Regions from separate parts of the Lysinibacillus sp. FSL K6-0232 genome, predicted to be linked through region 2. Evidence: riboswitches for the same ligand, from Rfam matches in the RefSeq annotation. Region 2 holds a riboswitch; each other region holds the start of a gene.

Evidence for each region. Region 2 has a riboswitch for cobalamin ahead of MHB42_RS17840 (FecCD family ABC transporter permease). Riboswitches for the same ligand answer to the same signal wherever they lie in the genome.
Region 1: it holds a riboswitch for cobalamin, as region 2 does, so the genes downstream of both, MHB42_RS08785 (ribonucleotide reductase N-terminal alpha domain-containing protein) here and MHB42_RS17840 (FecCD family ABC transporter permease) in region 2, are expected to answer to the same signal.
Region 3: it holds a riboswitch for cobalamin, as region 2 does, so the genes downstream of both, MHB42_RS12710 (DUF4430 domain-containing protein) here and MHB42_RS17840 (FecCD family ABC transporter permease) in region 2, are expected to answer to the same signal.
Region 4: it holds a riboswitch for cobalamin, as region 2 does, so the genes downstream of both, MHB42_RS09395 (ABC transporter substrate-binding protein) here and MHB42_RS17840 (FecCD family ABC transporter permease) in region 2, are expected to answer to the same signal.

What each region holds. Positions count from the first base shown of each region.
Region 1 is NZ_JBBOYW010000001.1:1,801,036-1,804,182, forward strand. It holds gene MHB42_RS08770 (bifunctional adenosylcobinamide kinase/adenosylcobinamide-phosphate guanylyltransferase) at 1-80, shown strand, start outside; gene MHB42_RS08775 (ECF transporter S component) at 82-579, shown strand; gene MHB42_RS08780 (hypothetical protein) at 576-1,259, shown strand; cobalamin riboswitch at 1,348-1,537, shown strand; partial or broken gene MHB42_RS08785 (ribonucleotide reductase N-terminal alpha domain-containing protein) at 1,695-2,996, shown strand; gene MHB42_RS08790 (hypothetical protein) at 3,138-3,147, shown strand, end outside.
Region 2 is NZ_JBBOYW010000001.1:3,635,357-3,638,503, reverse strand. It holds gene MHB42_RS17850 (NADPH-dependent FMN reductase) at 1-362, shown strand, start outside; gene MHB42_RS17845 (biotin transporter BioY) at 422-1,018, opposite strand; cobalamin riboswitch at 1,184-1,371, shown strand; gene MHB42_RS17840 (FecCD family ABC transporter permease) at 1,574-2,620, shown strand; gene MHB42_RS17835 (heme ABC transporter ATP-binding protein) at 2,625-3,147, shown strand, end outside.
Region 3 is NZ_JBBOYW010000001.1:2,606,634-2,609,780, forward strand. It holds gene MHB42_RS12705 (S-layer homology domain-containing protein) at 1-724, opposite strand, end outside; gene MHB42_RS12710 (DUF4430 domain-containing protein) at 804-1,529, opposite strand; cobalamin riboswitch at 1,705-1,905, opposite strand; gene spoIIP (stage II sporulation protein P) at 2,178-3,020, opposite strand; gene gpr (GPR endopeptidase) at 3,119-3,147, opposite strand, start outside.
Region 4 is NZ_JBBOYW010000001.1:1,925,326-1,928,472, forward strand. It holds gene MHB42_RS09390 (IS1182 family transposase) at 1-1,418, shown strand, start outside; cobalamin riboswitch at 1,743-1,931, shown strand; gene MHB42_RS09395 (ABC transporter substrate-binding protein) at 2,060-3,043, shown strand; gene MHB42_RS09400 (precorrin-3B methylase) at 3,062-3,147, shown strand, end outside.

The DNA.
Region 1 (3,147 bases), 1.8 Mb from region 2:
AGGCTTTATTTGCGGAAGCGGAGCAGGTTGTTCGCATTTGGTATGGCATTGGTGAGTCTATTAAGGAAAAGAGGGAATGACATGGAGCGACAAAAGCTGGTGAAATGGGTACTGGCAGCAATGGTTGCAGCAATTTGTGCGGTGGGGGCAATGATTAAAATTCCATTATTTATCATGCCAACGGTTGCGCTTGACTCAGCGCCTGCCTTTTTAAGTGTTGTTTTTTTATCGCCTGTGCTAGCGGGAGCGGCAGGACTAATTGGGCATTTTATAACAGCATTAACAGCAGGCTTTCCACTAGGTCCGTTGCATCTTATTATTGCTGCTGAAATGTTTGGTGTTGTGTGGCTTTTTGGGGTGATGCATAGAAGGGGGATGCATGTTTGGAAATGGCCTGTTGCCTTTCTGCTAAACGGTGTAGCTGCACCATTGCCGTTTTACTTTATCATTAGCCCAGCATTTTTCTGGGGAGCGCTTGCCAGCATTTGTGCGGCAACAGCGATTAATTTAGTGATAGCTGCTATCGTTATGCCTGTATTAACAAAGGTTTTAGTGCGCAAGGAAGGTAGCCTATTATGAGAAATGCCATACAGGTAGGAAGCCTTATTGCGACAATGGATAATGCGGCAGCCATCGGGCAAAAGCCACAGGATATTGTAGCAGCATCAGATACATTGACAGCCTATATGACAGCGCGTGTTACCTTTTTAGAGCAGCTTGCCGCACAGGCTTTGCCTACGCATATTTTGCTGGCGAATTTTTCGGGAGATGCCGCATGGTCACGTTATCTAGCAGGGATACAGCAAGTTTTTGAGGAAGCAGGGCTTGCCTGCCCTACCATTGCTGGGAGCACAGAATCCAATATGCCAACTAGTCAATCAGGCTTAGCTATTACAATGCTTGGGGAGCCACAGCAGCGTGCAGCCTTTCAGCGTGAACGGCTGAGCTGGTATACATATGGCTTACCGCTTGTGGGGGCAGAGGTACTAGCACAGCCTGAGGATGTTGCACAGCTTCAGCCGATTTTTCAAGCATGGCAGTCAGAAATTGTGCAGCAAGTATGGCCTGTTGGGTCAAAGGGGCTACAGGGGGAATATAGCCGTCTTTTTGGACAGATGGTTGTGGACAGTCCGTTGGATGCAACTAAATCAGCAGGCCCATGCACCGTTCTTTTACTTGGTATAGACCCAGCAAAAGAGCAGCAGGCACAAAAATTTTTCCCTAGAAATTTTGCAAAACTGCATTGCCATCGGGCTTGAGTTGAGCCAAAGCATAACAAGGGGCAAAACACCTATTGCAACCCTAAACACAATATGTTAGATTTGTTTAGGAATCAAAACACTATATATAGTATGTTGGACAAACGGTACCAAGATGGTTTAAAAGGGAATTCGGAGCAAGTATGCTTGTAAGCCGAAGCTGTCCCCGCAACTGTACGTGCTGACAAATAATCAAGGAGCCACTGTTTTTTTAATGGGAAGGCGATTATTTGGAGGAAGCATAAGCCAGGAGACCTGCCGCATTGTTCAAGACAGCAACACATTCTTCGGGGATTGAGAAGTGGAGGCGAGAGATTTGCACACGGCTTTTGTGTGCTTGTCCTTCATTTCCATTTCCGATTGTACAGCGATTATGCAGCCGATTAATGTTGCGTAATCGCTTTTTTATGTTGCTGGAGGAAAGGGAGAGAATAGATGACAACGCAAATTGAACAGCAAATAGCTAAGCTACAACAACGTTACACGGAGGATGAACTGGAAAGCTTTGTGAGATTATCGGATCGCTGGCTACGCAAAAATGATAATGCTACATTTGACGCATGGGCGGATGCAATGATTTTACAGGCGCTTAGCTTGATAGATGAGGAGGAGCCCTACTGGACATTTGTGGCTGCACATCTTTACTTAGAAAAATTATACAATCAATTTGCAGCACAGCGTGGTGTTGCACCAACGGATGTGTATCAAGCATTCCCAGCACAGCTTGCACGATATACAGAGGCTGGCTTGTATCATAACAGCTTAACAGCTAAATATAGTGCACAGGAGCTACAGCAATTAACAAGCTATTTAGACGCTAGTCGTGACGAGCTATTTACATATATCGGCTTAAAAACATTAATGGATCGCTATGTTGTGCGTGATTATACGAAAACGCCTGTGGAGCTTCCTCAGGAGCGCTGGATGGTCATTGCCATGACATTAATGCAGGATGAAACAGAGGACCGTTTAGCAAAGGTGCAAGAGGCTTATTGGGCGATGAGTAATTTATATATGACAGTCGCAACACCAACATTATCGAATGCTGGGAAAACACATGGTCAGCTTTCTAGCTGCTTTATTGACACAGTCGATGATAGCCTGCAAAGCATTTATGATACTAATACCGATGTGGCGACATTATCAAAATATGGCGGTGGTATCGGTGTTTATATGGGAAAAATTCGTAGCCGTGGCTCAGCCATTAAAGGCTTTAAGGGCGCATCCAGTGGTGTGCTACCGTGGATTAAGCAGCTCAATAATACAGCCGTTTCAGTTGACCAGCTTGGACAACGCCAAGGAGCTATCGCTGTTTATTTAGATGTTTGGCATAAGGATGTTTTTACATTTTTAGATTTACGCCTAAACAATGGGGATGAGCGTTTACGTGCCCATGATATTTTTACAGGGCTATGCATACCAGATATTTTTATGGAAGCAGTGGAGGCACGTGAGGATTGGCATTTATTTGACCCGCATGAAGTACGTGAGGTGATGGGCTTCTCCTTAGAGGATTCCTACGATGAAGCAAAGGGAAATGGCTCCTTCCGCACGAACTATGCTGCATGTGTGGCAAATCCATTATTAAGCCGTGAAGTCGTACCAGCCATTGATATTATGAAGCGAATTATGCGCTCACAGCTCGAAACAGGTGTGCCGTTTATGTTCTACCGTGATGAAGTGAACCGCATGAATCCGAATCAGCATGAAGGCATGATTTACAGTTCGAATTTGTGTTAATTGTAGCACCTTCAATCAGAAATGGTTGTCGAAAACTCCGTTAAACGGGGAAAGTCACTCAGTGATAACCCACCGTGCTAAATCTTTTGATTAAATATTTGGAGTTTTATATAATAGAACAAATATTCTGTTTTAGGAGTGATTGATA
Region 2 (3,147 bases):
CAAAAGTAAAAGCGGCAGATGCTGTGTTATGGGTAACACCAGAATATAATGGAACAGTTCCAGGTGTCATGGTCAATGCTATTGACTGGTTATCTCGTGTGGATAAAGTAATGATCGGTAAACCATCTATTATAATGGGTGCTTCTATGGGGAACTTAGGTACAGTTAAAGCTCAATTACATTTACGTGATATTTTATTCTCTCCTGGTGTCAATTCACCATTACTAAGTGGTAACGATGTTTATATTGGTGCTGTGCATACGAAATTTGATGCAGAAGGAAATTTAACGGATGAAGGAACTGTAAAATTCCTTGATGTTGTGATGGATAACTTTATTGACTGGGCAAAAAAATATATTTAATGTATAGAAGGGCTGTTGAGAAAGCTGACGTTTTATTGGCTTTCTCACAGCTCTTTTGCTTATTTGATTGGAATAATTTTTAATGTTTTTTGTAATCGGTAAGCAAAGATACCTGCAAAGACAGATAAGATAACATCCTTTGGTAGTGGTGGAACCATCCAAAGCCACGCTAATTTATATGTAAAGCCTTCTGGTGCGCTTGCCCAAAGCTTATACGCAAAATACATCCAATTTGTGCCGAATACATAATTAAAGATAAAGGCGATTAACGCAGCCACTATATAGCTCATTTTTGTGCCACTGCGTTCGACAATAAGACCAGCAATAAATGCCAATAAAATATATGACACAATAAAACCAAAAGTAGGGCTTAAAATTTGCCCAAAGCCTCCACCAAAGCGAGAAAAGACAGGCGCTCCTGCTAATCCGATACACATATAGACAGTACAAGCGAGCGCGCCTTTTCGACTACCAAGAATAAGACCTGATAAAATGGCAAAGAAAGTTTGCAGTGTGATTGGGACACCACCCACTACTAAAAATGGTATAAAGGAAGTAATATTAGCACCTACCATCATTAGTGTAGAGAATAAGCCAATATAAGCGATATCTACGGTTCTTAATTTATGATGACGGTGTTCTGTAACTGTTGCCATGCTCTCACCTCTAATTTTTATAGTTATTAATGCTAGTGTAAAGAATGGATATATTTGTGTCAACATAAAAATTTCATTTAGTTAACTAAAATATAGAGCTGTTAAATAATAGTTCCATATGGACGAACAACCTATAAAACTGTATGATAGAGTCGTTATCATTTAATATTATTTGCTACTATTGGTGTGACATCTTTTTATGTCACTTAAAAGGGAAGTCGGTGAAAGTCCGACGCTGTCCCGCAACTGTAACGACGAGTTCTATGATTTTTATGCCACTGTTGAAAAATGGGAAGGCTATCAGAGGACGCAGAATCGAAGCCAGGAGACCTGCCAATTAGTAATACCTGTAATGCCCACGAGGATGCAAGCAATTACGGACAATAGCTGGTTATTTTCTGACTTTGTTTAATCGAGGGTATTTCTATGCATATTTTTGTATAGAATGCCTTTTTTTATTTTGCTTCAACTTTATTGTTGTTGAGATAAATAATCATAGGCTCTGAAAGGCATTAGCTAATTGCTTTATCCATCAAATTTGTAGGAGTTTACTGAATGAATAAAAAGTTTATATTATTTTCTGTACTACTTGTTTTCATATTAATCGTTTCTATGACCTTTGCTGTAATGGTTGGGTCTGTATCTGTAACGCCATTATATGTTTGGAAGGTGATTCTTTCGAAGCTACCTTTTATACATAACTTTATAGAGTCTGATTGGAGCCGCTCACAGGAAATTATTATTTGGCAAATACGAGTGCCACGTGTCATACTGGCGGCTATTGTTGGAGCAGGCTTAGCAATTGCAGGTGCTGCTATTCAGGCGCTTGTGCGAAATTCTATTGCTGATCCTTATATTTTAGGTATTTCTTCAGGCGCAGCGGTGGGAGCAACCTCTGTTATTATTTTAGGTGCTTTTTCGTTTTTAGGTATGTATGCTCTTTCCGTATCCGCCTTTTTAGGGTCATTATTTGCTATTGTGCTTGTATTTTTTTTATCGCGTGTTGGAGGGCGTGTTTCTATCTTTCGTCTACTATTAGCAGGCATGGCGGTGTCCTTTATTTTAACAGCCGTTTCGAATTTTATTTTAATGATGGCAAAGCAAGAGGGTGCATTAAAGGCAGTGATGTTTTGGATGCTTGGTAGTTTAGCTGGTGCCAAATGGACAAATATTATCATTCCAGCTATCGTCCTTTTAGTAGTATTTGCTTTACTTTGGCTCCATTATCGAAACTTAAATTTACTATTATTGGGCGAAGAGGCTGCTGTCACATTAGGTGTCAACCTTCAGCAATTTCGTATACAGCTTGTCTTACTTGTTTCGTTATTAACAGGGGTACTTGTTGCTGTAAGCGGTGCTATTGGCTTTGTAGGATTAATCATTCCACATATTGTCCGATTAATTGTCGGGTCTAATTATAAATATGTTATACCCATTAGTGCCTTATTGGGCGGGATTTTCTTAGTTTGGGCAGATGCAGTGGCTCGAATTATTATTGCTCCTCAGGAAATGCCAATTGGTATTATTACTGCCTTTTGTGGCGGACCATTCTTTATTTGGCTACTCCGTCGTAACAATTATTCTTTTGGTGAAGGAGATTAAAAAGATGACATTAGAAGCAAAGCAAGTATCATTCTCCATTAACGATCAGCGCATATTACATGAAGTGAGTATTCACATAAAGGAAAAGCAATTTGTTGGGCTAATTGGTCCTAATGGTAGCGGTAAATCAACGTTGTTAAAAAATATGTATCGTTTATTAAAGCCTGAAAATGGTACAATTTTATTAAACGAGCACGATATTTTAAAGCAATCGAGTAAAGCTATTGCCAAAAATTTAGCTGTTGTTAGTCAAGAAACACCTGTATTATTTGATTTTACTGTACATGATTTAGTTAGTATGGGTAGAACACCACATAAAAAGTTATTAGAGCTAGACAAAGAGCAGGATTTTCGAATTGTGAAAGATGCGCTGAAGCAAACAGGTATTGAGCATCTAGCAAAACGCAGCTTTAGCTCCCTTTCAGGAGGCGAGAAAAAGCGTGTTATGGTTGCGCGGGCACTTGCACAACAAGCACAGGTGCTTATTCTAGATGAGCCAACAAATCATTTAGATATTCAACATCAGC
Region 3 (3,147 bases), 1.0 Mb from region 2:
TCTCTAGTAACACACTAGTTTTATAAGGTGTTTTGTTTAATATATTTCGATTTGATTGGCTTAGCGCTTTTTCTTTCTGTTTAATCGTAAGCAATTGCTGATAGATCGTTTCAGTTGGCTCTAATTCATCAGGCAGTGCGATAATTAAATCGATTATTTCCTTTACTGCCTCTGGAACAACGTGGGCTTTAATTGTTTTAGATATCGCACCTATCGTAACAGTAATTTCTGTATCTCCAATAGCAATGCCTGTTACGAGCCCGTCACCATCAACTGTCGCAATGTTGGGCTTGCTTGAAGACCATACAACTGTAGCACTATCATCTGTTGTTGTGTTAGTTACAGTAAATGGATATGTTTCTCCTTCTAATAATAATAAAGGCTCCTCTGTATTTAGCTGAATCTCACTAACTGAGAAGGGCGCAAATTCCATTGCATCATTTAGTGGTATAGGATGCTCTAGTTCGGCTTCATTCTCAGATTCTATAGGATTATCTAGTTCTGCCGAATTGTCTAGTTCTGTTTCATTATTAGATTCTATCGTATTATCTTGCTCTGGTGAATCATCAAGTTCAATATCGCTAATATCAGTAGTATCTTCTATAATTGGATCGAATATTTCTCCTTCAAAATGCTGTGCTTTTACAGCGATGGATGGAGAAAATAGCGACAATATTAAAATAAAGATAACTGCTATATGTAGCTGCTTTTTCCATATAGCCATGTAAAGTTCACTCCCTCTATCAAATAGTTAAATACTGACAAGATGGAAGAATTCACCTTATCAGTATTAATTTACCTAGCTATTGGACGTCCACTTCAAGTGGCTCGCTTGCTGAATTACCAAATAATGCGTTAGCAGAGGCTGTAATCGTAATAGTGCCTTCTTCCGCTTGACCTGCAAATGTAATAACAGCTTGTTGGCTTGTATTCACAGTAACAGACTGAGCTGTTAATGCTGTTGTACCCGTGTCAATTGTCCAATTTGCTAAATTCGAAGCAGTCCCCGTATTCAATAAATCACCAGTTAAATTTACCGTAACAGATGGATTTATATCATCTACAGCAACTGTGCTCGGCGTGTTTAGCTGAGCCCATGTAGTGTAATACACATGAACTTCATCATTCGGAGCTAATACGTAAGCACCTAAGCCAACTGTTGGGCTAATATCATTTACTGTATATACCCAGCCATCCCAGCCATTTAAGCTCCCTGCAGCCAGTCCATCAATTGATTCAAGGTATGGCCCATACACAGGATGAACAGTTACTACATAGGGTTTGTTATTGTCTTGTAGTACTTGTTCTAAAAGCTCTAGCGCCGTTGTCCCTGCTTCAACATCCTCAATTGTTTCTGGCACAATAGTTGTACCGTATAAACCATCAATAGATAATGTAACATCAAATGTTGTTGCTTGTTGTTCTTGGTTTACAGGCTGTAATACTGCGGCACTTGCTGTTGGTGATACAAGCGAAACTGCTAAAAGCAGGGCAAACGCTAATTGCCACCATTTCTTGAAAATCTTCATTTGCAAAACCTCCTATTTTATTATTTCGTGAATGTTCTTGCTATTAACTCGAAAAAGAAAAAGATGCTTCTCCCAAAAAGGGGGGAAGCATCTAATGGAAAACAGAAAAAAGGCGTAAAATACAGTTTGCCTGTCCGTCTATTTGCCGTAAGTTCTCCTAGCTTCCGAAGAGAGTTAATACGATGAAATAAAGGCAGGTCTCCTGGCTTGTGTATCCTAAAATCAGCACCTTCCCATCTACTGGAGGCATTTTTCCTCGTTCGACAGTGGTATTACGCTGTAGTCATCTACACTTACAGTTGCGGAAACAGCTTCGGTTTTGCACCGAATTCCCTATTAAGCTCTATAAAAGAGCACCTTTATTCTGCAATTGCTATTCACTTATTAGAAAGTATAGCACAAATTCCTTATTTTCAAAATATTATAATAAAAAAGAAAAAATGTTGGAAAAGTTTACTTATATTTCACCCTTTTGTAGCGATTCTATTCATTAGTGACAGTATAATAATCTTTTTGATTAGTAGAAACGTACATAGTTGTTTTTTTAATACACCTATAAAAAATGGCTTACACTAAGTAATTAACCGAAAAAAGCCAGTGGCGCAGTTAACAGCGCGGCACTGACTTAATATTCCCTTTACTATATAGTTATTTTTTTGTATCATTAACAAATGCTTTGGCGATTGCCTTTCCTAAAACAGCAATTGTACGATTGACCTCTTCCTCTGTGTTACCAATGCCACCGATTTCTACAATCATCATTTGCTTCGCTAAATCTTGATTGTAGCGGCCATCAACGCCATCACCACTTTTGGAAATAACGCCTTTTGATATTTTTGGCACAATGGCATTTAATGTGGATGATAGGCTTTCAGCATAGGCAGTATTCCAGCGGAAATTTGCATGCTCTGCACCAACAACGATTGCAATTTTCGCGTAGTTTTCACCATTATACCCAACTGTTGTAAGATCATGTTTTAATGAATCACGATGTAAATCTAGTATTAAATCATAGCTATTTGTTTCTAAATGCTTACTTAAATGTGGTCGCATCACATTATAGGATTCATGATAGCCCTTGCCTGCTTGCTTTAACTCTTTCATCACATCTACATTTAATACGTCCGTTTTCAAGCCATTGACATTAAAATGATTCACAATCTTATCCTGCATGCTTAAAATATTAATTGTTTCATGAGAGGTCGCTATCTTACCACTTGCAGCTTTCACGATTGGCTCATATGCTTCATGTGAATGCGTAAACAACACTAACACTTTAAAGGGATCAGCATCTGCTTCAGGCTCTTTTGTTTGTTCAAGCGCATTTTGTTCAGCTAAATTGGTAGCGGCAAACACGACTTGTTTATCTTCTGGTTGTTTCGTCGGAGTCGATGCTTGCTTGTTGAACGGAAGTTGCCCAGCAATGACAGGTAATACGAAAAAGAACAATAATATACCAAATGACCATTGTAGTTTTTTTAGCAAAGTCACACCCTCCTCCCCTTATCGTATGGAGGGGGTGTGGCGTTTAGAACGAAAAAATTTTTCTTGTTTTTCGCATAAATTATAGTAGCTTTAGACGATTGTTGTTATAAATCGCTTGCCCAATTCATTAGCA
Region 4 (3,147 bases), 1.7 Mb from region 2:
ACATGGCGTTGTACGATTTAATTATTCCAAAGGACAATATGCTTCGCCAAATCAATGAACTTGTGGATTTCTCATTTATTCTAGACGAACTAAAATCGAAATACTGTTTAGTTAATGGCCGTAACGCGATTCCACCGATTCGCATGTTTAAATATTTACTGTTAAAAGCGATTCATGACCTGTCGGATGCCGACCTTATCGAACGTTCAAAATTCGATATGTCCTTTAAATATTTTTTAGATATGGCACCAGAAGAGGAAGTGATCGACCCCAGTTCCCTGACAAAATTCCGTCGACTCCGTCTTCAAGATATGAATTTATTAGATTTACTGATTCAGAAAACTGTTGAAATTGCTTTAGAGAAAGGACTACTCCTTAGTAAAATGGTGATTGTCGACGCTACCCATACAAAAGCGCGATATAACCAGAAAACGCCCAAAGAATTTTTACAGGAAAAATCCAAAAATGTACGTAAAGCCGTGTATCAACTAGACGAAAACATGGTCGGAAAATTCCCTGAGAAGCCTGCGTCAAATGAAGTCACAGAAGAATTAGATTACTGTCGTCAAGTAGTTGAAGCAGTCGAAACACAATCAAAGGTTGCACAAATCCCGGCTGTGAAAGAAAAATTAAATGTTTTAAAAGAAGTGATAGATGATTATGAGAATCATTTAAGCTATTCAAATGATCCGGATGCACGTGTTGGCCATAAGTCAGCAGATTCTTCTTTCTTTGGTTTTAAAACGCATATTGCGATGAGTGATGAACGTATTATTACAGCAGCGGTTGTGACGACGGGTGAAAAAAGTGATGGGCACTATTTACAAGAGTTGGTAGAGAAAAGTAGAACTGCCGGCATGGAAATTGACACGGTGATTGGTGATGCCGCCTATTCCTGGAAAGAGAATTTAGTGTATGCAAAATCGGAGCAGTTTCAGTTAATTTCAAAGTTAAATCCAGTAATCACAAATGGCAGCGGACAACGGAAAATTGAATTTGATTATAACAAGGATGCGGGTATGTTTGTTTGTCCAGCGGGGCACATGGCAACTCACAAAAGACGTACGGGCAGGAAAACCCTGAATCAAAGTTTAACGTTTCATTTTGATATTGAAAAATGTAAAGTTTGCCCGATGCGAGAGGGCTGTTATAAGGAAGGGGCGAAAAGTAAAACGTATAGTGTAACGATTCAATCCGATACACATCAAGAACAAGCAGCATTCCAGGAAACAGCCGAATTCAAAGCACTTGCCAGCAAACGCTATAAAATCGAAGCGAAAAATAGTGAATTAAAGAACCCACACGGCTTTAAAACAGCAAAATCGGCGGGTTTATTTGGCATGGAAATTCAAGGAGCCACGACGATCTTTGCGGTCAATCTGAAACGGATACTCAAACTACTGAGTGAAAAAGAGTAGGAAAAAAGAAAGAAATAAGGCACCTTCCATTCAAAAACGAATGGAAAGTGCCTTATTTTTGTTTGAAAAACTAATTCATCGTAAAAAATGTAAGTTTTTCAGTGCCCTAGCTCAGAAAAGGTAGTTTTCCCTGCATCTACATGTGCAAGCACGCCAATTGTTTTATACATGATAAATCCTCGTTTCCATTGCTTTTTTCGTTTTGTAATCAAATACTATCATATAATATTCTGCCCTTATGTCGAAATAGTGCTAAGATAAGTATGATTATTTATTTATGCATTGCCATAAAAATATTCTTCTGCTAGTCTATCAATAGTATGAATAATCATAAAACATATTGGTGCAAATAGCATTTGTTATTTGCTTAAAAGGGAAATCGGTGCAATTCCGATGCTGTCCCGCAACTGTAAATGGGGAGTCTATACAATATGCCACTGTAGCATTGAGCTATGGGAAGGCGTATAGATGATGAACCTAAGCCAGGATACCTGCCAATATGGATGGATGAACTACGAACCACGAGGATGGGGATAGTGATAAAGGTTGACGAACCATTTTTTCACTATGCTACTCTCTTGGTGACAAGAGGGGTTTTTTTATGCCTTCTTGCCATTTTTATAGCAAAGGAGAACAGGAACATGACAAAATGGAAAAGTAGTTGGCTTGTGTTAGTCATTGCCCTTGTAGCGATGTTAGCAGCATGTAATACGGAGTCAGCAGAGCAGGAAGAACAAACAGAGCCAGCAGAAGCAGCGGCAACGGAAGTAACGATTGACAATAATGATACAACGCAAACCTATAAGGAAGCACCAACAAAAGCGATTAGCTTAAATCAGCATGTGACAGAAATTATGCTAGCGCTAGGCTTAGAGGATGCTATGGTAGGTACGGCTTACTTAGATGATAAAATTTATGAGCCATTGCAGGAGGCATACGAGAAAGTGCCTGTTCTATCAGACCAATATCCAACAAAGGAGCAGGTCATTGATGCAGAGGCAGACTTTTTATATGGCGGCTGGAAAAGTGCCTTTGGCGAAAAGGGAGTTGGCACACCTGAGGAGCTGGAGGAGCTAGGCATTCATACGTATTTACATACATCTTCGAATATGACAAAGCCAACATTGGAGGATATTTTCACAGATATTCGCAATGTGGCGAAGATTTTCCGTGTGGAGGAGCGCGGAGAGGCATTGATTGAGCAAATGACGAAGGATGTAGATGCTGTTCGTGCGAAATTACCGCAGGAGGGCGAAAATTTACGTGTTTTAGTATTTGATAGTGGTGAAAAGGATGTGTTCACGGCTGGTCAAAACTTTATGAATGAGCTTGTAACCATTGCTGGCGGTCAAAATGTTTTTGGCGATGTGGAATCAGGCTGGACAACTGTATCGAAGGAGGATGCAGTAGACCGAAATCCGGAGGTGGTTGTTGTTATTGATTATGGTGAAACAACAGCCCAACAAAAAATAGACTTCTTAAAAAATGATCCAGCATTAAAGGAAATGGAGGCTGTTCAAAATGATCGTTTCGTTATCCTACCACTATCAGCAGCATCTGAGGGGGTACGTGCAGCAGAGGCGATTGAAATTTTAGCAAAGGGCTTCTACCCTGATAATTTTTAAGAAGGAGCCGCCAGACAAATGAATGCATTTCAGAAAAATATACCTGACCAAACCTTTGAAACATTGAACCGTCAAGGTGACTTTACACGTTTAGTTATTAGCCC